Regions from separate parts of the Streptomyces sp. BHT-5-2 genome, predicted to be linked through region 2. Evidence: riboswitches for the same ligand, from Rfam matches in the RefSeq annotation. Region 2 holds a riboswitch; each other region holds the start of a gene.

What was found. A riboswitch is a leader RNA that binds a small molecule or an ion and turns the genes downstream of it on or off. The one in region 2 is predicted to bind cyclic di-AMP.
Positions count from the first base shown of each region.
Region 1: it holds a riboswitch for cyclic di-AMP, as region 2 does, so the genes downstream of both, K2224_RS05360 (M23 family metallopeptidase) here and K2224_RS35020 (M23 family metallopeptidase) in region 2, are expected to answer to the same signal.
Region 3: it holds a riboswitch for cyclic di-AMP, as region 2 does, so the genes downstream of both, K2224_RS03215 (transglycosylase family protein) here and K2224_RS35020 (M23 family metallopeptidase) in region 2, are expected to answer to the same signal.

Region 1 covers NZ_CP081496.1:1,236,501-1,240,275, forward strand. The annotation lists gene K2224_RS05350 (PrsW family intramembrane metalloprotease) at 1-434, shown strand, start outside; gene K2224_RS05355 (hypothetical protein) at 517-819, shown strand; gene K2224_RS05360 (M23 family metallopeptidase) at 920-2,194, opposite strand; cyclic di-AMP (ydaO/yuaA leader) riboswitch at 2,206-2,371, opposite strand; gene K2224_RS05365 (DUF2332 domain-containing protein) at 2,775-3,775, shown strand, end outside.
Region 2 covers NZ_CP081497.1:1,620,364-1,624,138, forward strand. The annotation lists gene K2224_RS35010 (pitrilysin family protein) at 1-415, shown strand, start outside; gene K2224_RS35015 (pitrilysin family protein) at 454-1,836, shown strand; cyclic di-AMP (ydaO/yuaA leader) riboswitch at 2,136-2,292, shown strand; gene K2224_RS35020 (M23 family metallopeptidase) at 2,305-3,084, shown strand; gene K2224_RS35025 (GntR family transcriptional regulator) at 3,325-3,775, shown strand, end outside.
Region 3 covers NZ_CP081496.1:770,736-774,510, forward strand. The annotation lists gene eno (phosphopyruvate hydratase) at 1-214, opposite strand, end outside; gene K2224_RS03215 (transglycosylase family protein) at 454-1,125, opposite strand; cyclic di-AMP (ydaO/yuaA leader) riboswitch at 1,133-1,302, opposite strand; gene K2224_RS03220 (transglycosylase family protein) at 1,562-2,656, opposite strand; gene K2224_RS03225 (cytochrome P450) at 2,914-3,775, opposite strand, start outside.

The DNA.
Region 1 (3,775 bases), on a different replicon from region 2:
TGTTCATGGTCCCGGTCCTGCTGGGCCTGACCTGGCTGGCGCTCTGGGCCCGACGGCAGGAGCTGCTCTCCGTCCGCGAGCATCTCGCCCCGTATGTCGCCACCGGCTGGCTGGCGTCGCCGGAACCCACCGCGCTCTCCTCCCTCCGCACCCGCGCGCTGGCCCGCGACATCGCCCGCCGTGCCCACGGCCCGGCCGCCGCCCGCGCCGTCACCTCCTACGTGGCCCTGGCCACCGCCCTCTCCTTCCACCGCCGACGCGCCCGTCTGACGGGTCCGCCGCCGGACTTCGCCGCCCGGGAGCGGGAGTTGCTGGAGGGCCTGTGGCGCCACCGGCCGTGGGCGGGACCGGCGCTGCTCCAGGCGTGGGCGGGCGGGACGGGCATGCCGGGCCCCGCCGCGCCACCGGCCGGCGAGCCGCGCCGGGAGCCGTGAGCCGGTAGCGACCGTGCTCCCGTAGGGGCCGTGGGCCGCGCGTAGGCTCAGGGGAGTTGTCCGTACAAGGGAGGATTCTGCGATGGCTGGGATACCGACGAGCGTGGTGGCGGCCACGGGCCTGGTGGGCGGCTACGGCGTGGCCCGCTGGACCAGGAAGCGGCCGCTGGGCGGGGTCGCGCTGGCGGCCGCCGGTGCGGTGGCGGCCCGGGGCTGGCAGCAGAAGGCCGGCACGAAGGCGGCCGCGGCGCTGAGCGGTGCCTATGTGGCGGCGTTCGCGGGCTCGCACCCGCTGGCCAAGAAGATCGGGGCGTGGCCGTCGGTGTTCGCGGTGGCGGGCGGGGTCGCCCTGGCCTCGTGGGCGGTGGCGGACCGGCGCGGCTAGCGAGCCTGGTCGGTGGACGGTGCGGGGCGCGCGGCGATGCTGCGCGCCCCGCACCGTTCCCGTGTGCGGCACCCGTGCGGGCCCCTACGGCGCCGGTCCGTCAGACGGCGGCCCCGTGGGCGCGCAGCCAGGGCAGCGGGTCCGCCGGGGCGCCGGCGTGCGGGCGGACCTCCAGGTGGAGGTGCGGGCCGGTGGCGTTCCCGGTGGCGCCGACGCGGCCGATCACGTCGCCCGTGTGGACCCGGCCCGTCGTCCTGACCATGGAGGACAGGTGGCAGAACCACAGCTGGGTGCCGTCGTCGAGGGTGAGGACGATGCGGTAGCCGTATGCGCCGGCCCAGCCCGCCTGGGTGATGGTCCCGTCGTGAACGGCCTTGACCGGCGTGCCCGTTGGGGCGGTGAAGTCCTGCCCGGTGTGCTCCGCGGCCCAGCGGTCGCCGGCCTGCCCGAAGCCGGCGCCGAGGGTGTACGAGGAGAGCGGGGCGACGGACGTCCTCGCCTGGTGGGCGGGGTGCTCGGCCGCCGCATTCGGGTGCCGGGCCACGGGCGCCGCCGCCTGGTGCCCGGTCGCCGCGGCCGTCGTGCCCTGCGGCTCCGCCTTCTCCTCCGCGGTCGTCGAGGTCGGCTGCGCGGCCTCCTCCTGCTGCCGGCCGGGCGCGTCCGCGGCCGCCTCGGCCGCCTCGGCGGCCTGTTCCGCGGCGCTCTGCCGGGCGTCGGCCTGCTGGAGGATGCGGTGGCGCAGCGCCTCGGCGGGGCCCGCGGCCCCGGCGTCCCCGTCGGCGTCAGCGGTCCGGGAGGGCGGCGCGGGGGCGTCCCGGAGCGTGCCGGCGGTGTCGTCGACCGCCCCGCCGGGGTCGGGCATCGAGATCGGGACCGGCGGCCGGCCCTCGGCCGCGGCCACCCCGCTCGCGCCGACCGCCGCGATCACGCCGACGCCCAGCGCCGTACCGCCGCGTGCGAGGCCGCCGCGCTGCCTCGCCACCCGGTGCTTGCCGCGGACCGGGCGGCCGGCGTCGCCGTCGCCCGTCTCGTCGCCCGGGAGCCAGTCGTCCGCGTCGCCGGCGGGGCCGTGGGACGGCTCGTCACCGGACGGCCGCCCCCGCTCGCCCTGGGGCACCTGGGTCGCCTGGGATGTCTGTGCTGCCCGGGCCGCCGCCTGGGAGGACCGGTCGTGGAAGAACGGCTCCCGAGGCGGCGCGCCGTCCGCCAACTCCTCGTAGGACGACGGAACTTGGGCCGGCATGACGGGGGAACCGGCAGCGGCGGGGGCACCGGGGCCGGCGGGGCCGCCGGGACCGACCGCGCCGCCGAAGTCGGCGGGGCCGCCGGGGCCATAGGTGGACGGGCCTTGTGGGGCGGGCCTGTTGGACGCCACGGGGGCGTTCTCCTTTCCTTCCTTCTCGCCTACCGGGTTAGCTGACGGGTTCGGAGCAGGAAGGTCTCCTACGGGCACCCCTTGGCGAGCGGCGCCCGATTCACCCCAAGATGGTGGTTCCCCGGTTCCCTCGACTCAATTCCCTGCAATTCCAGGCGGATCCGGCAGTGCCCGCGAAACCGTCCGATCCGGGCGAGTCGACCCGGGTCGAGGACACGGGTCGCGCCGTTCGAACCGTTGGCTCGGGCGGGTGACATGAGGGTCGTTCTGGACGTGCGGGAACAGCGCGTACAGGATTCGGCGTCGGCGCACGGAGCCGCCACTGGCGACGGCTGGGACGACCGCGCTCCGTTATCGGACAGTAATAGAGACGGCTGGGGAAATCCAAGCGTTCCCACGAATCTGCGGGCGTTCCGCAAGCCTCCCGCGGGGGCCCTGACGGGAACTTTTACTGCCATCTCTGCCGTAAACGGGGCGAGTTGCCCCCGCCTCGCCAAACGATCTCGCGACGATTGTGCACCAGTTGTTATGCGGAGGGACGCACCACGATCACGGAGCGTAAGGGCGATAACGTCGCCCCATGGTCGTCAACGTCGCGCACACCGGAAACGGCGGAAACGCCGGGAACACCGGGAACACCGTCAACAGCCCGCAGGAAGTGGCGGCCAGGTACCGGGAGTTCTCCCGGCAGCAGGCGCGGGGCCGGTCCGACGCCCACGAGGAGCTGACCGCCCGGATCGGCCGGGACGACGAGCTGTGCGAGCTGATCGCGGCCTCGCTGCCGGCCGGCAACAAGCAGCAGCCCGACCTCCTGCTCGCCGCGGTGCGCCATCTCGACGGCCCGCACGCGGAGTCGGGGCCGCGCGGCGAGTCGGCGTACGGGCGCTGGCGCGAGTGGACCATCCGGCACTGGGACGAGGTCCGCGCGGTGATCATGAGCCGCGCCACCCAGACCAACGAACCGGCGCGCTGCGCCACGCTGCTGCCGCTGCTGGCTCGTCTGCCGCAGCCGCTGGCCCTCCTGGAGGTCGGCACCTCGGCGGGGCTGTGCCTGCACCCGGACCGCTACCGCTACCGGTACGTCCAGGAGGGGCGGCCCGGGAAGGACGGCCCCTACGGGAGCGACGCCGGGGAAGGCGGCGCGACCTTCACGGCCGGTGCCCCGGGCAGCCCGGTCACCTTCACCTGCCGGACCAGCGGTCCCGCGCCCGGCGGCGACGGGGCGCTGCGCGGCGCGCTGCCCGAGATCGTCTGGCGCGGCGGCATCGACCTGAACCCGCTCGACCCGGTCGGCGAGCCGGACGATCTGCGCTGGCTGCGCGCCCTCCTCTGGCCCGGCGACGAGGCCCGTACGGCGCGGCTCTCGGCGGCCGTCGAGGCGGTGCGGGGCGCGCCGCGCCCGGTCCTGGTGCGCGGCGACCTGGTGGACGAACTGCCGGCGCTGGCCGCCCAGGCGCCGCCCGAGGCGACCCTCGTGGTGTTCCACAGCTCGGTGCTGAACTACCTTCCGCTCGCCCGGCGCGAGGAGTTCGCCCGCCTCGTGCGGTCGCTGCTCGCCGAACGGGACGGCGGGGGCCACTG
Region 2 (3,775 bases):
CGGCCTGCTGCGGTTGGCCGGCGCGCCCTCGCTGGGCTGGCTGGACGTGAAGACGTCCGGCGGCACGGAGGTGCCCGCCATCGAGGCCGCCGTCGACGAGGAGTTGGCCCGCTTCGCCGAAGAGGGCCCGACCCCCGAGGAGATGGAGCGGGCCCAGGCCCAGTTGGAGCGCGAATGGCTGGACCGGCTCGCCACGGTCAGCGGCCGAGCCGACGAACTGTGCCGCTTCGCCGTCCTGTTCGGCGACCCGCAGCTCGCGCTGACCGCCGTCCAGCGCGTCCTGGAGATCAGCCCGCTGGAGGTGCAGGCGGTCGCCAAGGCCCGGCTGCGCCCCGACAACCGCGCCGTGCTCGTCTACGAGCCCACCGCGAACACCGACGCCGCCGGCACCGAGGAAGAGGAGGCGGCCAAGTGACCGACGCCACCACCCCCGCAGACGCCCCCGTGAGCACCATGGAGTTCCACCCGCAGCCCCGGGGCGGCGCTCCCAAGCCGTGGGCCTTCCCCGCGCCCGAGCGCAGCCGGCTGGCGAACGGTCTGACCCTGCTGACCAGCCACCGCCCCGGCCAGCAGGTCGTCGCGGTGGAGATCAACCTCGTCGCGCCCCTGGAGGCCGAGCCCGAGGGCCTCGACGGCGTCGCCACGATCATGGCCCGCGCGCTGTCCGAGGGCACCGACAAGCACACCGCCGAGGAGTTCGCCGCCGAGCTGGAGCGCTGCGGCGCCACCCTGGACGCGCACGCCGACCACCCCGGTGTACGGGTCGCCCTGGAGGTCCCCGCCTCCCGGTTGCCGCGCGCCCTCGGCCTGCTCGCCGACGCGCTGCGCGCCCCGGCCTTCCCGGACAGCGAGATCGAGCGGCTGGTCCGCAACCGCCTCGACGAGATCCCGCACGAGCTGGCCAACCCGGCCCGGCGCGCCGCGATGGCGCTCTCCAAGGAGCTGTTCCCGGCCACCTCACGGATGTCGCGGCCCCGTCAGGGCACCGAGGAGACGGTCGCCCGGATCGACGCGACCGCCGTCCGCGCCTTCTACGACGCCCATGTCCGCCCCGCCACCGGCACCGCCGTCGTCGTCGGCGACTTCACCGGCGTCGACCTGGCCGCGGCGCTGGCCGACACCCTCGGCGCCTGGACGGGCTCCACCGCCGAACCGCGGCAGCCCTCCCCGGTGGTCGCCGACGACACCGGCCGCGTGGTGATCGTCGACCGTCCCGGTGCCGTCCAGACGCAACTGCTCATCGGGCGGATCGGTGCCGACCGGCACGACCAGGTATGGCCCGCCCAGGTGCTCGGCACGTACTGCCTGGGCGGCACCCTCACCTCCCGTCTGGACCGGGTGCTGCGCGAGGAGAAGGGCTACACCTACGGGGTGCGCTCCTTCGGGCAGGTACTGCGCTCCAGCGCCCCGTCCTCCCCGGAGGGGGCCACCGGCGCCGCCCTGCTCGCCATCAGCGGGTCGGTGGACACCGCGTCCACCGGGCCGGCGCTCCAGGACCTGTGGACGGTGCTGCGGACCCTCGCGGCGGAGGGGCTGACGGACGCCGAGCGCGACGTGGCGGTGCAGAACCTCGTCGGTGTCGCACCGCTGAAGTACGAGACCGCCGCCGCGGTCGCCGGCACGCTGGCCGACCAGGTGGAGCAGCAGCTCCCGGACGACTACCAGGCGCAGTTGTACGTCCGGCTCGCGGAGACCGGCACCGTCGAGGCGACCGCCGCGGTCGTCAACGCCTTCCCGGTGGACCGGCTGGTGACGGTCCTGGTGGGTGACGCGGCGCAGATCGCCGAGCCCGTCAAGGCGTTGGGCATCGGCGAGGTGACGGTCGTCAGCAGCTGACCCCCGGTGTGACGGGCCCTCACCCGACGGCCCGTCATCTGTCGACAAAGCGGCTCCCGTGGCGGGCACTTGCCACGGGAGCCGCTTCGCGTGCACGCCATGTCACCCTGTGCCCGCGGCGGGAACGGCCGGTGGGAACCGTGCTGCGCGGACGGTCGAGGATGCCCGGCCGGTTGTGCCGGTTGCCCGATTCGCGTGTGGCGTGGCGCACAAAAATCCGGTTCTGTTTGCCGATCGAAAGTTGTCCCGATTAGCGTCGGTCCGGCTGTTCGTCACAACTCCGCCACACCAGTGGCACCGGACAGCCATCGCCGAGTCCCCGTACGGCGCGAGCCAGGGGAGCCGGGGACCCACATGTCCCTTGGGGTGAATCGGGCGCCTCCCCGGAGGAACCCGTAGGAGACCTTCCTGCTCCGAACCCGTCAGCTAACCCGGTAGGCGAGAGGGAAGGAAAGGACCAGCCGCCACATGGCGTTCACCCGTGCCACCGGGAAGCACCGCCGCGCGAGCCGTACCGCTCGCACCACCCGCAACCTCGCCGGCATAGCCACCCTGGCCGCCTCCGGTGTCGTCGCCTCCGTGGCGTCGCCCGCGCTGGCCGCCACGGACGAGCCCGCTCTCCACGACACCGGCCTCCGGCAGGCCGTCGTGATGGGTGACGAACTCGCCGTCCGGATCGAGGCCCAGGCGGACGCGCAGCAGGCCGCTGCCGAGGCCGCGGCGGCCAAGGCGAAGGCCGAAGCCGAGGCCGCCCGGCGGGCCGAGGCGGCGAAGAAGAAGGCCGACGAGGAGCGCGCGGCCAAGGTGCGCGCCGCCCGCGAGGCCGAGCGCAAGCGCCTCAACACCTTCGTCGCTCCGGTGACCGGCTCCTACGTCTCCACCGCCTACAAGGCGTCCAGCGGCCTGTGGTCCTCGGGCAGCCACACCGGCATCGACTTCCACGCCGCCTACGGCACTTCCGTTCACGCGGTCGGTTCGGGCACCGTCGTCGAGGCCGGCTGGGGCGGCGCGTACGGCAACAACGTCGTGATCAAGATGAACGACGGTACGTACACCCAATACGGTCACCTTTCGTCGATCGGGGTGACGGTCGGACAGACGGTCACCCCCGGGCAGCAGATCGCCCTCTCCGGCAACACCGGCAACACCACCGGTCCGCACCTCCACTTCGAGGCGCGGACCGGTCCCGACTACGGCTCGGACATCGACCCGGTCGCCTACCTCCGCGCGCACGGCGTCACCGTCTGACCCACCCGGACCCCGCCGCAGCACCGTCCCCCGGAGCCCCGTCCCGCCACACCGGCAGGCCGGGGCTCCGTCGTCTCCCGGAAAAGGCCGGCACGGGGGCGTGTACCGACTCCCACGCATCGGCCGAAAAGCTTCGGTGAATTCACGAGATCCCGAGGGAGAATTCCCAACGGTCGAATAAAGTCAGGGAATGTCGCCGCAGGGGCGGCGGTCCCGGTGATTACGGCGGAGGCACTGACGATGCGAGGCCATATTTCCGCGCATGCGGTGTGCACGGCGATTCGCGACGATATCGTCGCCGGTGCACTGGCGCCGGGCAGCCGACTGATCGAGGACATTCTCGCCGCGCGGTACGGCGTATCCAGGGTCCCGGTGCGGGAAGCGCTGCGCACCCTCCAGTCCGAGGGCTTCGTCACCACCCGCCATCACGCGGGCGCCTGCGTCGCCGAACTCACCGAGCAGGAGGCCGCCGACCTCCTCGACCTCCGTGCCCTCGTGGAGCCGCTGGGCGCTGCCCGCGCGGCCGCCCGCCGCACCTCCGCCCATCTGAAGGTGCTGCGCGGCCTGGTGCGGCTCGGTCGTGAGCGGGCCCGGCACGGCCATGCCGCCGACCTGCGGCAACTGGACGGCTGGTTCCACGAAACGCTCGCCCAGGCGGCCGGCAGCCCCAGCCTCACGGCACTCCTCACCC
Region 3 (3,775 bases), on a different replicon from region 2:
GGTAGCGGTTGGGGTCGCCGTCCCGCAGCTCGACGGCCTCGAAGGCGCCGGTGGAGGCACCCGACGGCACGGCGGCACGGCCGGTGCTGCCGTCGTCGAGGCCGACCTCGACCTCGACCGTGGGATTACCTCGCGAGTCGAGAATTTCGCGGGCTACGACGACGTCGATGGACGGCACGTTGTCTCCTTCATGGGTGTCTGGAGTTCTCGGCATGAGCCTAACGGCCCTGGCGTGATCCGCTCGCCCGTGGCCCGCTCCGTGGGACGAAAAACCCCAACAAGCGCGTCGAAAGCCCAGTTCACGGGAGGTTTCCGCGCAATGTTCGCTATGCGGGGAACGCTGCGCCGGGCCGCCGGCCGGGCCCGGGAACGGAGAAGCCCCGCCGTGGCGCGCTCGGGGGTACGCGCCGCGGCGGGGCAGCTCTCGCGGGTCTCTCAGGTGGCCGGTACGGCTCAGACGCTGAGCTTCTGACCCGGGAAGATCAGGTTGGGGTTGCCGCCGACGACGGACTTGTTGGCGGCGTAGAGCGCCTTCCAGTTGGTGCCGTGCGCCTTGGCGATCTTGGCGAGGGTGTCGCCGGCCTTGACGGTGTAGGTGTCGCCGGAGCGGTGCTGCGGGGCCGGCTGGGCCTTCTCGACCTTCTCGCGGGCCGGGGCGGACTTCTTGGTGGTGCCCTGGCTCTTCTTGGTGGTCTCGGTGCCCTGGCTCTTCTTGGCGGTGGAGCCGGAGGTGTCGAGGTCGGGGGACGGGCCGCCCGCGGTGAGGCCGCCGGCGGGGGCGCAGGTCCAGGCGCCCGGGCCCTGCATGGCGAGCAGCTTCTCGGCGACGGCGATCTGCTGGGACTTGGTGGCCAGGTCGGCGCGGGCCGCGTACTTGGTACCGCCGGCGGCGGCCCAGCTGGAGTTCGAGAACTGCAGGCCACCGTAGTAGCCGTTGCCGGTGTTGATCGACCAGTTGCCGCCGGACTCGCACTGGGCGACCTTGTCCCAGGTGGCGACCGAGGCGGCGGAGGCGGAGGTGGCGCCCATCAGCGGGACGGCCACGGCGGCGCCGGCGACACCGGCCAGGGTGGCGACGCGGACGGCCTTGGAGCTGCGGCGGTGCTTGCCCTTGTTGATCAGCATCGTGCGTTCGTTTCCTCACCGACGCCTACGAGGTGAGCTGTCGGGTTCGGGCCGTGTGAGCTGCCCGGCCGCGTGTGCTGCACACGCGACTTCACCCCAAGCCGGTCGACCCGTTCTCACGGGCGGGGCCGGCACTTACCTTGGGTCCCCCGCTCCTGCCTTCGGCGCTTGCGCGTCGTCGACTCCGACCGCCGGCAGGACTCGGCGTGCGATCGAAGGGCCCGCTTTGGCGAGCGGTCCTGACCGTAAGCAGTAACCCTGTTGGTGTTCAAACCCCATCTTCTGAACCAAGTTGACCGTTTTTGATCAATGCACGGACTGTTTCCGCAGGTAGACCCCGTTATGGGAGCGGGGGGCGGGGTGCACCCCGCCCCCCGCAACGAGAGCCATATCTCACTTTTACGAAACGGCGGGAAATCCGGCGAACTGCCGGTAACTACCCCTGCTTCCGCCCGAGATCGAGCAGCTGGCCCGGGTGGATCAGATCGGCGTCGGAGCCGATGACGCCCTGGTTGCGGTGGTAGAGCGCGGGCCAGCCGCCCGGCAGGTCATGGCTCGAGGCGATCGCTGACAGGTTGTCACCCGGGCGAACGCGGTAGCTGCCGGCGTCCGCCGGGGGCGTCCGGTGCGTCTGCCCGCCGCGCGAGGCGTGCCGGCCGCTGCCGCCGTCCCGGGAGTCCCCGTCGTCCGCACCGTCGCCCGGCGCACCGCGGTGCTTGCCGGTGGCGGGAGGCAGGGAGGGGCTGTCGGGGCCGTCGGTGTCGGTGGGACCGGTGGGGTCGGCGGAGTCCGAGGGGGACGGGGAGGCGGGGTCCGTGGGGTGCGCCGGGTGCCGCGTCGGCTGCTGCGCCGGGTCCGTGGGATCGGACGAGCCCGATGGGTCGGCCGGGGCGGACGGGTCGTCGGACGGGGAGGCCGACGGCGTACCGGGGGCCGGGTCCGACGGCGACGCGGAGCCGGAGGGGCTCGGGGTCCCGGAGTCGGACGGGGACGCCGAGTCGGACGGCGAGGGGGCGGCGGAGGACGAGCCGGACGGGTCCGGTGTGGCCGACGGGTCGGCCGGGGCACCGGAGTCGCCGTCGGACGGCCCGGGGGTCGGGGTGCCCGGGCCCGCGCCGTCCGCGTCCCCCTTCGTGCCGGAGTGGCGGCCGTCGGAGCCGCCGTGCGTCGGGCGCGGCGACGGGCGGCTGGTGGCGCCCGGGTCCACGCTGGGCGCGGGGCCGCCCTTGGTCAGTCCGGCGTGCAGCGCGCAGCTGGGGAACGCGTCCGGGCCGCGGTCGTGGAGTATCGCCTCGGCCACGGCTATCTGCTGGGCGCGGCTGGCGAGGTCGGGGCGGGAGGCGTAGGCGGAGCCGCCGTAGTCGTCCCACATCTCCTGGGTGAGCTGGAGGCCGCCGTAGAAGCCGTTGCCGGTGGCGGCGCTCCAGACCCCGCCGCTCTCGCACTGTGCGACGCGGTCCCAGGTCGAGGCGTCGGCGGCGTGCGCACCGCCCGCGGTGAACAGCGGCAGGGCCAGGCCCGCGCCGGTCACTCCGGCCGTGACAAAGATGGCCGGTGCCTGTCGGGGGCGACGGTGCCGACCGTTCCCGGAACGCATGCGGTTGCCTTTCGAGCGGCGGTTGAGTTGTCGGATCGGCGGTGGCGAGGGGTGCCGTGCGGCGACCCCGGGACCGCCCCCGATCGTCGGAGGAAAGGTAGCCGGGGTCACCGGCAGTCACAAGCCGGTGTAGCGGAGATCACGCAATGGTCACGTATGTGACGAAGTGTCAATTCCGGGGCCGCCGCTGGTCAGACCCCCGCCCGGGGCGGCTCGACGGTGAACTCGACCGGCAGGGTGCGCAGTCCGCGCATGATGAGCCCGCCGCGCCAGCGCAAATCGTCAGGTTCCGCCGCAAGTCGGAGGTCCGGGAGGCGGGTCAGCAGCGTCGCCAGCGCGGTCTGCCCTTCGAGGCGGGCCAGGGGTGCGCCGAGGCAGTAGTGGATGCCGTGCCCGTATCCCAGATGCGGGTTGTCACGCCGCGTGAGGTCGAGCACGTCCGGCTCGTCGAACCGCGCCGGGTCGCGGTCGGCGGCGGCCAGCACCACCAGGACCGGGTCCCCCTCGGCGATCCGCTGCCCGCCCAGCGTCAGCTCCCGGGTCGCGTACCGCCAGGTGGCCAGCTCCACGGGACCGTCGTAGCGGAGCAGTTCCTCGACGGCGGTGGCGAGCAGCTCGTCGTCGCCGGCCGCGATCGACTTCTGGAGCAGTTCGCGCTGGGCGGGGTGGCGGAGCAGCGCGTAGGTGCCGTTGCCAATGAGGTTGACCGTGGTCTCAAATCCGGCAAACAGCAATACAAAGCACATAGCGGCCGCCTCGTTCTCGGTGAGGTGCTCGCCGTGGTCGGAGGCCCGGATCAGGCCGGAGATCAGGTCGTCGCCGGGGGCGCCGTCCTGGAGCGCGGCGCGCTTGCGGTGGATCAGCTCGGCCAGATACGCCCGCATCTTCTTCACGGAACGGGCGACTCCGCCGCGCGGCCCGCCGCCGTGCCGGATCATCATCCCCGCCCAGTCGCGGAAGTCGTCCTGGTCCTCGGGCGGGACGCCGAGCAGGTCGCAGATCGCGTAGATCGGCAGCGGGAACGCGAACTCGTGGATGAGGTCCGCGCTCCCC